One region of the Streptomyces sp. NBC_00203 genome, then DNA from elsewhere that is predicted to be linked to it. Evidence: predicted binding sites of a transcription regulator. Region 1 holds the regulator's gene; each other region holds the start of a gene.
The links. Region 1 encodes HrcA, which represses chaperone genes, less so after heat shock. Its sites were predicted from a motif close to TTNGCACTCNGNNNNNCNGAGTGCNAA; they were not measured.

Region 2: groL (chaperonin GroEL) is a predicted target of HrcA. The motif match lies at 1,132-1,158, and genes of this name have one in related genera.
Region 3: groES (co-chaperone GroES) is a predicted target of HrcA. The motif match lies at 1,447-1,473, and genes of this name have one in related genera.

The regions. Positions count from the first base shown of each region.
Region 1 covers NZ_CP108126.1:3,543,784-3,547,058, forward strand. Annotated here, with positions in the region: gene dnaJ (molecular chaperone DnaJ) at 1-1,005, opposite strand, end outside; gene hrcA (heat-inducible transcriptional repressor HrcA) at 1,006-2,022, opposite strand; gene OG975_RS16060 (MBL fold metallo-hydrolase) at 2,220-2,969, shown strand; gene OG975_RS16065 (DUF3097 domain-containing protein) at 3,015-3,275, shown strand, end outside.
Region 2 covers NZ_CP108126.1:4,871,918-4,875,192, reverse strand. Annotated here, with positions in the region: gene OG975_RS21810 (MoaD/ThiS family protein) at 69-344, shown strand; gene OG975_RS21805 (cold-shock protein) at 775-978, shown strand; gene groL (chaperonin GroEL) at 1,284-2,906, shown strand; gene OG975_RS21795 (NADH:flavin oxidoreductase) at 3,162-3,275, shown strand, end outside.
Region 3 covers NZ_CP108126.1:6,488,165-6,491,439, forward strand. Annotated here, with positions in the region: gene OG975_RS29160 (polysaccharide deacetylase family protein) at 1-502, shown strand, start outside; gene OG975_RS29165 (polysaccharide deacetylase family protein) at 499-1,257, shown strand; gene groES (co-chaperone GroES) at 1,618-1,926, shown strand; gene groL (chaperonin GroEL) at 2,046-3,275, shown strand, end outside.

The DNA of each region.
Region 1 (3,275 bases):
CTTCGTCGGCGTCATCACCTCGACGTGGACGATGAGGTCACCGCGCCCACCGCCCCGCAGATGCGTGACACCCCGCCCGTGCAACGGAATCGACTGCCCGGACTGCGTGCCCGGACGGATGTCGACCTCCTCCAGCCCGTCGAGCGTCTCCAGCGGCACCTTCGTACCGAGCGACGCCGCGGTCATCGGAATGGTGACCGTGCAGTGCAGATCGTCACCGCGCCGTTGGAAGGTCGAGTGCGGGAGTTCGTGGATCTCGACATAGAGGTCACCGGCAGGCCCGCCACCGGGCCCGACCTCGCCCTCGCCCGCGAGCTGGATCCGCGTGCCGTTGTCGACACCGGCGGGGATCTTGACGGTCAGCGTCCGACGGGACCGCACCCGCCCGTCCCCCGCACACTCGGGACACGGCGTCGGAACCACGGTCCCGAAGCCCTGGCACTGCGGACACGGCCGGGACGTCATGACCTGGCCCAGGAACGACCGCGTGACCTGGGACACCTCACCCCGCCCGCGACACATGTCACAGGTCTGGGCCGAGGTACCCGGCGCCGCGCCCTCACCGTTACAGGTGGCGCAGACGACGGCCGTGTCGACCTGGATGTCCTTCGTCGTGCCGAAGGCAGCCTCGTCCAGCTCGATCTCGAGCCGGATCATGGCGTCCTGGCCACGCCGCGTACGCGACCGGGGGCCGCGCTGCGACGCCGTACCGAAGAAGGCGTCCATGATGTCCGAGAAGTTCCCGAAGCCGCCCGCGCCGAAGCCGCCCGCGCCACCGCCGCCGGAGGCGGACAGCGGGTCGCCGCCGAGGTCGTAGACCTGCTTCTTCTGCGGGTCCGACAACACCTCGTACGCGGCGTTGATCTCCTTGAACCGCTCCTGCGTCTTCGGATCGGGATTGACGTCCGGGTGCAGCTCGCGTGCGAGCCTCCGGAACGCCTTCTTGATCTGGTCCTGGGACGCGTCGCGGCTCACGCCGAGTACGGCGTAGTAGTCCGTGGCCACTTACGACTCCGCCAGGATCTGTCCGACGTACCGTGCCACCGCTCGTACCGCTCCCATCGTTCCCGGGTAATCCATGCGGGTCGGTCCGACCACGCCAAGTTTCGCTACTGCCTCGTCGCCCGAACCGTAGCCGACCGAGACCACGGACGTGGAGTTGAGTCCCTCATACGCGTTCTCATGCCCGATTCGCACGGTCATGCTCGAATCCCCGGCCTCACCAAGCAACTTGAGGAGCACGACCTGCTCCTCCAGTGCTTCGAGCACCGGCCGGATAGTGAGAGGGAAGTCATGTCCGAAGCGGGTCAGATTGGCGGTGCCGCCGATCATCAGCCGCTCCTCGGTCTCTTCGACCAGCGTCTCCAGGAGGGTGGAGAGCACCGTCGCGACCGTACCCCGGTCCTCCGCCTCGAACGCGTCCGGGAGGTCCTGCACGAGCTGCGGGACGTCCGCGAAACGGCGGCCCGCGACCCGGCTGTTGAGCCGCGCGCGCAGATCCGCCAGCGAGGTCTCACCGAACGGCGCCGGACAGTCGATCATGCGCTGCTCGACCCGGCCGGTGTCCGTGATCAGCACCAGCATCACGCGCGCGGGGGCGAGGGACAGCAGCTCCACGTGCCGCACCGTCGAGCGCGTCAGCGAGGGGTACTGCACAACGGCGACCTGCCGCGTGAGCTGCGCGAGCAGCCGTACGGTCCGCCCCACGACGTCGTCGAGGTCGACAGCCCCGTCAAGGAAATTCTGAATGGCCCGCCGCTCGGGCGCGGTCATCGGCTTGACGCCTGCGAGCTTGTCGACGAAGAGCCGGTACCCCTTGTCGGTGGGGATGCGTCCGGCACTGGTGTGCGGCTGGGCGATGTAGCCCTCGTCCTCCAGCGCGGCCATGTCATTGCGCACGGTCGCCGGCGAGACACCGAGGCGGTGCCGCTCAGTGAGCGCCTTGGAACCGACCGGCTCCTCGGTGCCCACGTAGTCCTGGACGATGGCGCGCAGCACTTCGAGCCTGCGTTCACTGAGCATCGCGCACACCTCCAGAGTCAGCGTCGTGGTCTTCATGACCTTCATGGGCCTACATGACCTTCATGGCCTTCGTCCTGGCACTCATCGCACGCGAGTGCCAGCGTTCCCCGGCCCAGTGTACGGCGGTGAGGTACGGCCCCGGCAAGGGCGGGCCTGCGATGTCGTGTGCTGCACGCTCTCACGGCTAGCGTCTCCTTATGAGCGTGACTTGGGAAGAGTTGGGGTGGGAAAGGGTGGCGCCCCGGGTGGGACGGCGGCGGCTGCCGGTCTGGGACTGCACGGTCGGGCTCGTGGTGGGCGAGGGCGCGGCGCTGATGATCGACGCGGGGTCGAGCCTCGGGGAGGGGGCACGGCTGCGCACGGAGGCACAGCGGCTCCTCGGCCCGGACCGCCGAGTGACGCACCTCGCACTCACCCACCCCCACTTCGACCATGTCTTCGGCGCGGCGGCGTTCGCGGGCGTGGAGGTGTTCGGGCCGGTCGGCCTCGACTCGGTCTTCGCCCACGACCGCGAGGAGCTGCGCACGGACGCCGTACGCAACGGCCTCGACCCGCGCGAGGCGGCCGAGGCCGCGGACCTCCTGGTCCACCCCCGCCACTCGGTGTCCGGCGAGTGGACCCTCGACCTGGGCGGCGGCGTACAGGTCCTGCTGGCGAACGTGGGCCCCGGCCACACGGGCCACGACTTGGCGGTACTGATCCAAGGCACACCAGGCACACTTAGTTCATCACCGGAGATCGTCTTCTGCGGCGATCTGGTGGAGGAGTCGGGCGAACCCCAGGCGGGCCCGGACGCCGTCCCCTCCCACTGGCCGGCGGCCCTGGACCGGCTGCTCGACCTGGGCGGGGAGGACGCGGTGTACGTACCGGGACACGGGGCGGCGGTGAATGCGGCGTTTGTCCGGGCCCAGCGGAACGCGCTGGCGGCCCGCTTCGGCGTGTCGTAGGAGCCCGTACGACACGACGGCGGGGCTTCTCCTATCGTCATCCGAATGCGCCAGTACTCTCCGGACCTGACCCCGCCGTGGAAGAAGCCCAAGCCCGTGCCCGAGGTCCCCGCGGACCCCGGTCTGGTGGTCGAGGAGCCCGGCACCGGCTTCTGCGGCGCGGTGATCCGCTGCGAGGCGGGCACGGTGACCCTGGAGGACCGCTTCGGCAAGCACCGCGTGTTCCCGCTGGAGCCGAGGGGCTTCCTCCTGGAGGGCAGGGTGGTGACGCTGGTCCGCCCGTCGGCCGCGCCCGCGTCGCGTCCC
Region 2 (3,275 bases), 1.3 Mb from region 1:
GCGGAGCCGCATATCGATGCAGTCCCGCGCCCCTTTGGGGCGCTCCACCTGACCGGAGGTCACAAGGCATGAGCGTCAACGTTCGCATCCCCACCATCCTGCGCACCTACACCGGCGGCAAGGCCGAGGTGAGTGCCGAGGGTGGGACTCTCGCCGAGGTCATCGCCGACCTGGAGAAGAACCACACGGGTATCGCCGCGCGCGTGCTGGACGACCAGGGCAAGCTGCGCCGCTTCGTCAACGTGTACGTCAACGACGACGACGTGCGGTTCGAGCAGGGGCTGGAGACGGCTACGCCGGACGGTGCGGGCGTCTCGATCATCCCGGCCGTCGCCGGAGGCTGATCGCTACCCTCGGTAACGCCGAATACGCAGTGTTCATCGAATTGCCCTCTCCGTGAGAGAAACGGAGGGGGCAATTCTGCATGGTTGAGCGGGGTACAGTTGGGGAACCCGCTTCGCTATTCATGCCGGACGCATATGAGTACCTGTGCGAGACCCGACAAGAAGTAGCCAAAGTGCCCCATCTTTTTGAGCCTTTTATGGCATATACGGGGCCCGACTTGCCCTGAATCTTCGCGAGTCCTCCGCATTTTCCCGATCGGCGATGCCCAGAATTCTCGTCCGATTGACCTGTTGCAGACGGCAGTTGGACAGATACATTCAGCCGCGGTCGACGCGTTCCGGCGCACACCCCCAATCGTTGGGGGGTGAGGTCTGACCCGGATCCGCGAAGTGTGGATCTGTGCAAGGGCCAGTAATAGGGGAGTTAGGCATGGCTCAGGGCACCGTCAAGTGGTTCAACGCGGAGAAGGGGTACGGCTTCATCGCGGTCGACGGTGGTGCGGACGTCTTCGTGCACTACAGCGCGATTCAGATGGACGGCTACCGCACCCTTGAAGAGGGTCAGCGAGTGGAGTTCGAGATCTCGCAGGGCCAGAAGGGTCCGCAGGCGGACATGGTCAAGCTCGCCGTCTGATCCGGCGCGATCGGCCACCGACGCACTCACGCCGAGGGGCCCGCATCCCACCTGGGATGCGGGCCCCTCGTGCGTGTCCGGTCATGTCCTGCGGCCCCTTCTCGTTCGTGAGAGGCGCTTGCACTCGCAGGGGTCGAGTGCTAATCATTGGCGTTAGCACTCTCCCAGTGAGAGTGACAGAACTTGGATCGGGCCAGTGAGGTCCGCAGGCCGGTGGGGCAAGGAACCACAAGGGCTGCAGGCCGTCCGTCGCGGGCGCGGGCGCGATCCGGAGCAATCCACCCCGTCCGGGAGGACCACTTCACATGGCCAAGATCATCGCGTTCGACGAGGAGGCACGGCGCGGTCTCGAGCGCGGGATGAACCAGCTCGCCGACGCCGTCAAGGTCACCCTTGGCCCCAAGGGCCGGAACGTCGTCCTCGAGAAGAAGTGGGGCGCCCCCACGATCACCAACGATGGTGTTTCCATCGCCAAGGAGATCGAGCTCGAGGACCCGTACGAGAAGATCGGCGCCGAGCTGGTCAAGGAAGTCGCCAAGAAGACGGACGACGTCGCTGGTGACGGTACGACCACGGCGACCGTTCTCGCCCAGGCGCTCGTCCGCGAGGGCCTGCGCAACGTAGCCGCCGGCGCCAACCCGATGGCTCTCAAGCGCGGTATCGAGAAGGCCGTCGAGGCCGTCTCCGGTGCCCTCCTTGAGCAGGCCAAGGATGTCGAGACCAAGGAGCAGATCGCTTCCACGGCCTCCATCTCCGCCGCCGACACCCAGATCGGCGAGCTCATCGCCGAGGCGATGGACAAGGTCGGCAAGGAAGGCGTCATCACCGTCGAGGAGTCCCAGACCTTCGGTCTGGAGCTGGAGCTCACCGAGGGTATGCGCTTCGACAAGGGCTACATCTCGGCGTACTTCGCCACCGACATGGAGCGTATGGAGGCCGTCCTCGACGACCCGTACATCCTGATCGCCAACTCGAAGGTCAGCAACGTCAAGGACCTGCTGCCGCTTCTCGAGAAGGTCATGCAGTCCGGCAAGCCGCTGCTGATCATCGCCGAGGACGTCGAGGGCGAGGCCCTGTCGACCCTGGTCGTCAACAAGATCCGTGGCACCTTCAAGTCCGTCGCCGTCAAGGCCCCGGGCTTCGGTGACCGCCGCAAGGCCATGCTCGGCGACATCGCCATCCTCACGGGCGGCGAGGTCATCTCCGAGGAGGTCGGCCTCAAGCTGGAGAACGCGGGCATCGACCTGCTCGGCCGCGCCCGCAAGGTCGTCATCACCAAGGACGAGACGACGATCGTCGACGGCTCGGGCTCGGCGGACCAGGTTGCCGGTCGCGTCAACCAGATCCGTGCCGAGATCGAGAACTCGGACTCGGACTACGACCGCGAGAAGCTCCAGGAGCGCCTGGCGAAGCTGGCCGGCGGCGTGGCCGTCATCAAGGCCGGTGCCGCCACCGAGGTCGAGCTCAAGGAGCGCAAGCACCGCATCGAGGACGCCGTTCGCAACGCGAAGGCGGCCGTCGAGGAGGGCATCGTCGCCGGTGGTGGCGTGGCCCTCATCCAGGCCTCCGCGGTGTTCGAGAAGCTGGAGCTCGAGGGTGACGAGGCGACCGGCGCCAACGCCGTGCGTCTCGCCCTGGAGGCCCCGCTCAAGCAGATCGCCGTCAACGGTGGTCTCGAGGGTGGCGTCGTCGTCGAGAAGGTCCGCAACCTGCCCATCGGTCACGGCCTGAACGCCGCCACCGGTGAGTACGTGGACATGATCGCCGAGGGCATCATCGACCCGGCGAAGGTGACGCGCTCTGCCCTGCAGAACGCCGCCTCCATCGCCGCGCTGTTCCTCACCACCGAGGCCGTCATCGCCGACAAGCCCGAGAAGGCCGGCGCGGCCGCCCCGGGCGGCATGCCGGGCGGTGACATGGACTTCTGATCGACTCGGCCTCAACGGCCCTGGTTGATCTCTGTCCTTACGTTCCGAGGGCGGTACCCCCACTCCCAGGGGGTGCCGCCCTCGGGCGTGTCCGGGGTCACAGAGGAGAGCGGTGGGGCGGCGGAATGCCCTGGTGGACGAGACGGTTGACGTTCACGGATGGTCGATGCACATGCACATACCGTCCGGAATCCCCGACACATCCGAATCCCCGTCTGCTCGATGTCTGATGGACCTCTCCGAGGAGCCCCGTACGTGACTGCCACCGCCCCCGCCTCGCGCGCCGCCGAGATCCTTTCCCGCCCCGTCACCCTGAACGGCCTGACCGTCCCCAACCGGATCGTGATGGCGCCGATGACCCGGGCGTTC
Region 3 (3,275 bases), 2.9 Mb from region 1:
CCTGCGGATGATGAGCGAGCTGAAGATCCCGTACACCGCGTTCCTCAGCAACTACCTGGTCAAGGACAACTACCGGTACTTCCGCAAGATGCGCGACCGGGGCATCACCCTCAACAACCACACGCTGACCCACCCCTACCTGCCCGGACTCTCCTACGCGGAGCAGAAGGACGAGATCTGCGGCATGCAGCGCGTGATGAGGAAGCAGTTCGGCAGGCGCCCGACGGTCTTCCGGCCCCCGTACGGCAACTACAACGGGGACACCCTGCGCGCCGCGAAGGCCTGCGGCATCAAGTACGCGCCAATCTGGGACGAGGAAGTCTTCGTCGACCACTGGGAGTACCGCGAGTGGGACCGCGACCTGCACCCCGGCGACATCGTCCTCAGCCATTTCAGGGGCCGGAACGACTGGAAGGGCACCATGCCCGACATGGTCCGCCGCTTCATGAAGAAAGTGACGGCCAAGGGGTACGCGGTGGCCCGCCTGGAGGACTACCTGTGAGGCACCGGGTGCGCGCCCTGGCCGCCGGGCTGCTCGCGGCCGCGCTGCTCACCGGCTGCGCCCAGTCCGTCGACCCGATCGAACGGCTGGGCAAGAAGGCGGCGCAGAAGGTACGGCCGCACCCGTCGGCGTACCGCCGCTGGGGGCTCGCCGCCCCGCTCGCCCGGCCGCCGAAACCACCCGCCAGGACCACCGCGCGCACCGCGGGCCCGGGGCTGCCGCCCGTCGTGGACCACGTCCGGACCCGCGACAAGGTCGTCTTCCTCACCTACGACGACGGTGCCGAACGCGATCCCCGGTTCGTCGACATGGTCCGTGAACTGCGGCTGCCGGTCAGCATGTTCCTCACGAACAGTGTCGTCGGGCCGGGGTACGGGCACTTCGCGCAGCTGGGCGAGGTCGGCGCCAGCGTGCAGAACCACACCCTCGACCACGCCTCCCTGCGCGGCCTGCCCTACGCCGGCCAGCGCGCCGAGATCTGCGGCCAGCAGGACAAGCTCAAACAGCGCTTCGGCATCCGGCCCCGGCTGCTGCGTCCCCCGTACGGCACCTACGACACCACCACCCTTCGTGCCGCCGCCGACTGCGGGGTCGCGGCGGTCGTCCTCGGCCGCCCGGCCGACGCCCACCCGCTGCGGCCCGGCGACATCCTCTCCGGCTTCAGAGAACCCAACCTCACGGACGCGACACTCAGGCTCCTCAAGCGCATCCAGGCGGAGGGCTTCACCCCGGCACGCCTGGAGAGCTATCTGTAGCTATGTGAGGACGGCTGCCGATACTTCAGCGCGGCCGGTGTCACTTCAGCGCGGGCCAGCACTATTCAGCCCGTCCGGCGTTTGAGGACAAGGCCGTTCAGGCCGATAAGGGGGGTCTGGGGGCGCAGCCCCCAGGGCACGCCCACACCCACGCACGGCTCCCAGAACCCCACGCCACGCCGGAGGCCTTTGGCACTCCGCTTGACCGAGTGCTAATCGCAGTCATAGTCTCAGGTCTGGCACTCCCCACTGGAGAGTGCCAATAGCGACGGGCAGGTCCGGCACCCGCGACGACGGATCGACCTGGTCGCCACCTCAGACAGTTAACCCCGTGAGATCTCCGAAGGGGGAGGTCGGATCGTGACGACCGCCAGCTCCAAGGTTGCCATCAAGCCGCTCGAGGACCGCATTGTGGTCCAGCCGCTCGACGCCGAGCAGACCACGGCCTCTGGCCTGGTCATCCCGGACACCGCGAAGGAGAAGCCCCAGGAGGGCGTCGTCCTTGCCGTGGGCCCGGGCCGTTTCGAGGACGGTAACCGTCTTCCGCTCGACGTCACCGTCGGCGACGTCGTGCTGTACAGCAAGTACGGCGGCACCGAGGTGAAGTACAACGGCGAGGAGTACCTCGTCCTCTCGGCTCGCGACGTGCTCGCGATCATCGAGAAGTAATTCACCTCAGTTTTGCAATGAACTGCGCCCCTGGCCCCCGCGACCTAAGAAGCCGGGTGCTGGGGGCGCAGTTCGTTCTCCCCAGTTTTCCAGAGTTTCGAGAGGGCTGAATCGCTCCCATGGCGAAGATCCTGAAGTTCGACGAGGACGCCCGTCGCGCCCTCGAGCGCGGCGTCAACAAGCTTGCCGACACGGTCAAGGTGACGATCGGCCCCAAGGGCCGCAACGTCGTCATCGACAAGAAGTTCGGCGCTCCCACCATCACCAACGACGGCGTCACCATCGCCCGCGAGGTCGAGCTCGACGACCCGTACGAGAACCTCGGCGCCCAGCTGGTGAAGGAGGTGGCGACCAAGACCAACGACATCGCGGGTGACGGTACGACCACCGCCACCGTGCTGGCCCAGGCGCTCGTCCGCGAGGGCCTGCGCAACGTCGCCGCGGGTGCCTCCCCGGCCGCCCTGAAGAAGGGCATCGACGCCGCCGTCAAGGCCGTGTCGGACGAGCTCCTCGCGACCGCCCGCCCGATCGACGACAAGGCCGACATCGCCGCCGTCGCCGGTCTGTCCGCCCAGGACCCGCAGGTCGGCGAGCTCATCGCCGAGGCGATGGACAAGGTCGGCAAGGACGGTGTCATCACCGTCGAGGAGTCCAACACCTTCGGTCTGGAGCTGGACTTCACCGAGGGCATGGCCTTCGACAAGGGCTACCTGTCGCCGTACATGGTCTCCGACCAGGAGCGTATGGAAGCCGTCCTCGACGACCCGTACATCCTCATCCACCAGGGCAAGATCAGCTCCATCCAGGACCTGCTGCCGCTGCTGGAGAAGGTCATCCAGTCCAACGCCTCCAAGCCGCTGCTGATCATCGCCGAGGACGTCGAGGGCGAGGCCCTGTCGACCCTGGTCGTGAACAAGATCCGCGGCACGTTCAACGCCGTCGCCGTGAAGGCCCCCGGCTTCGGTGACCGCCGCAAGGCGATGCTGGGCGACCTCGCCACCCTCACCGGCGGTCAGGTCATCGCCGAGGAGGTCGGCCTCAAGCTCGACCAGGTCGGCCTGGACGTGCTGGGCACCGCCCGCCGCGTGACCGTCACCAAGGACGACACCACGGTCGTCGACGGTGGCGGCGACCACGAGGCCGTCCTCGGCCGCGTCAACCAGATCAAGGCCGAGATCGAGAACACCGACTCCGACTGGGACCGCGAGAAGCTCCAGGAGCGCCTCGCGAAGCTGGCCGGCGGCGTGTGCGTGATCAAGGTCGGCGCCGCCACCGAGGTGGAGCTCAAGGAGAAGAAGCACCGTCTGGAGGACGCCATCTCCGCGACCCGCGCCGCGGTCGAGGAGGGC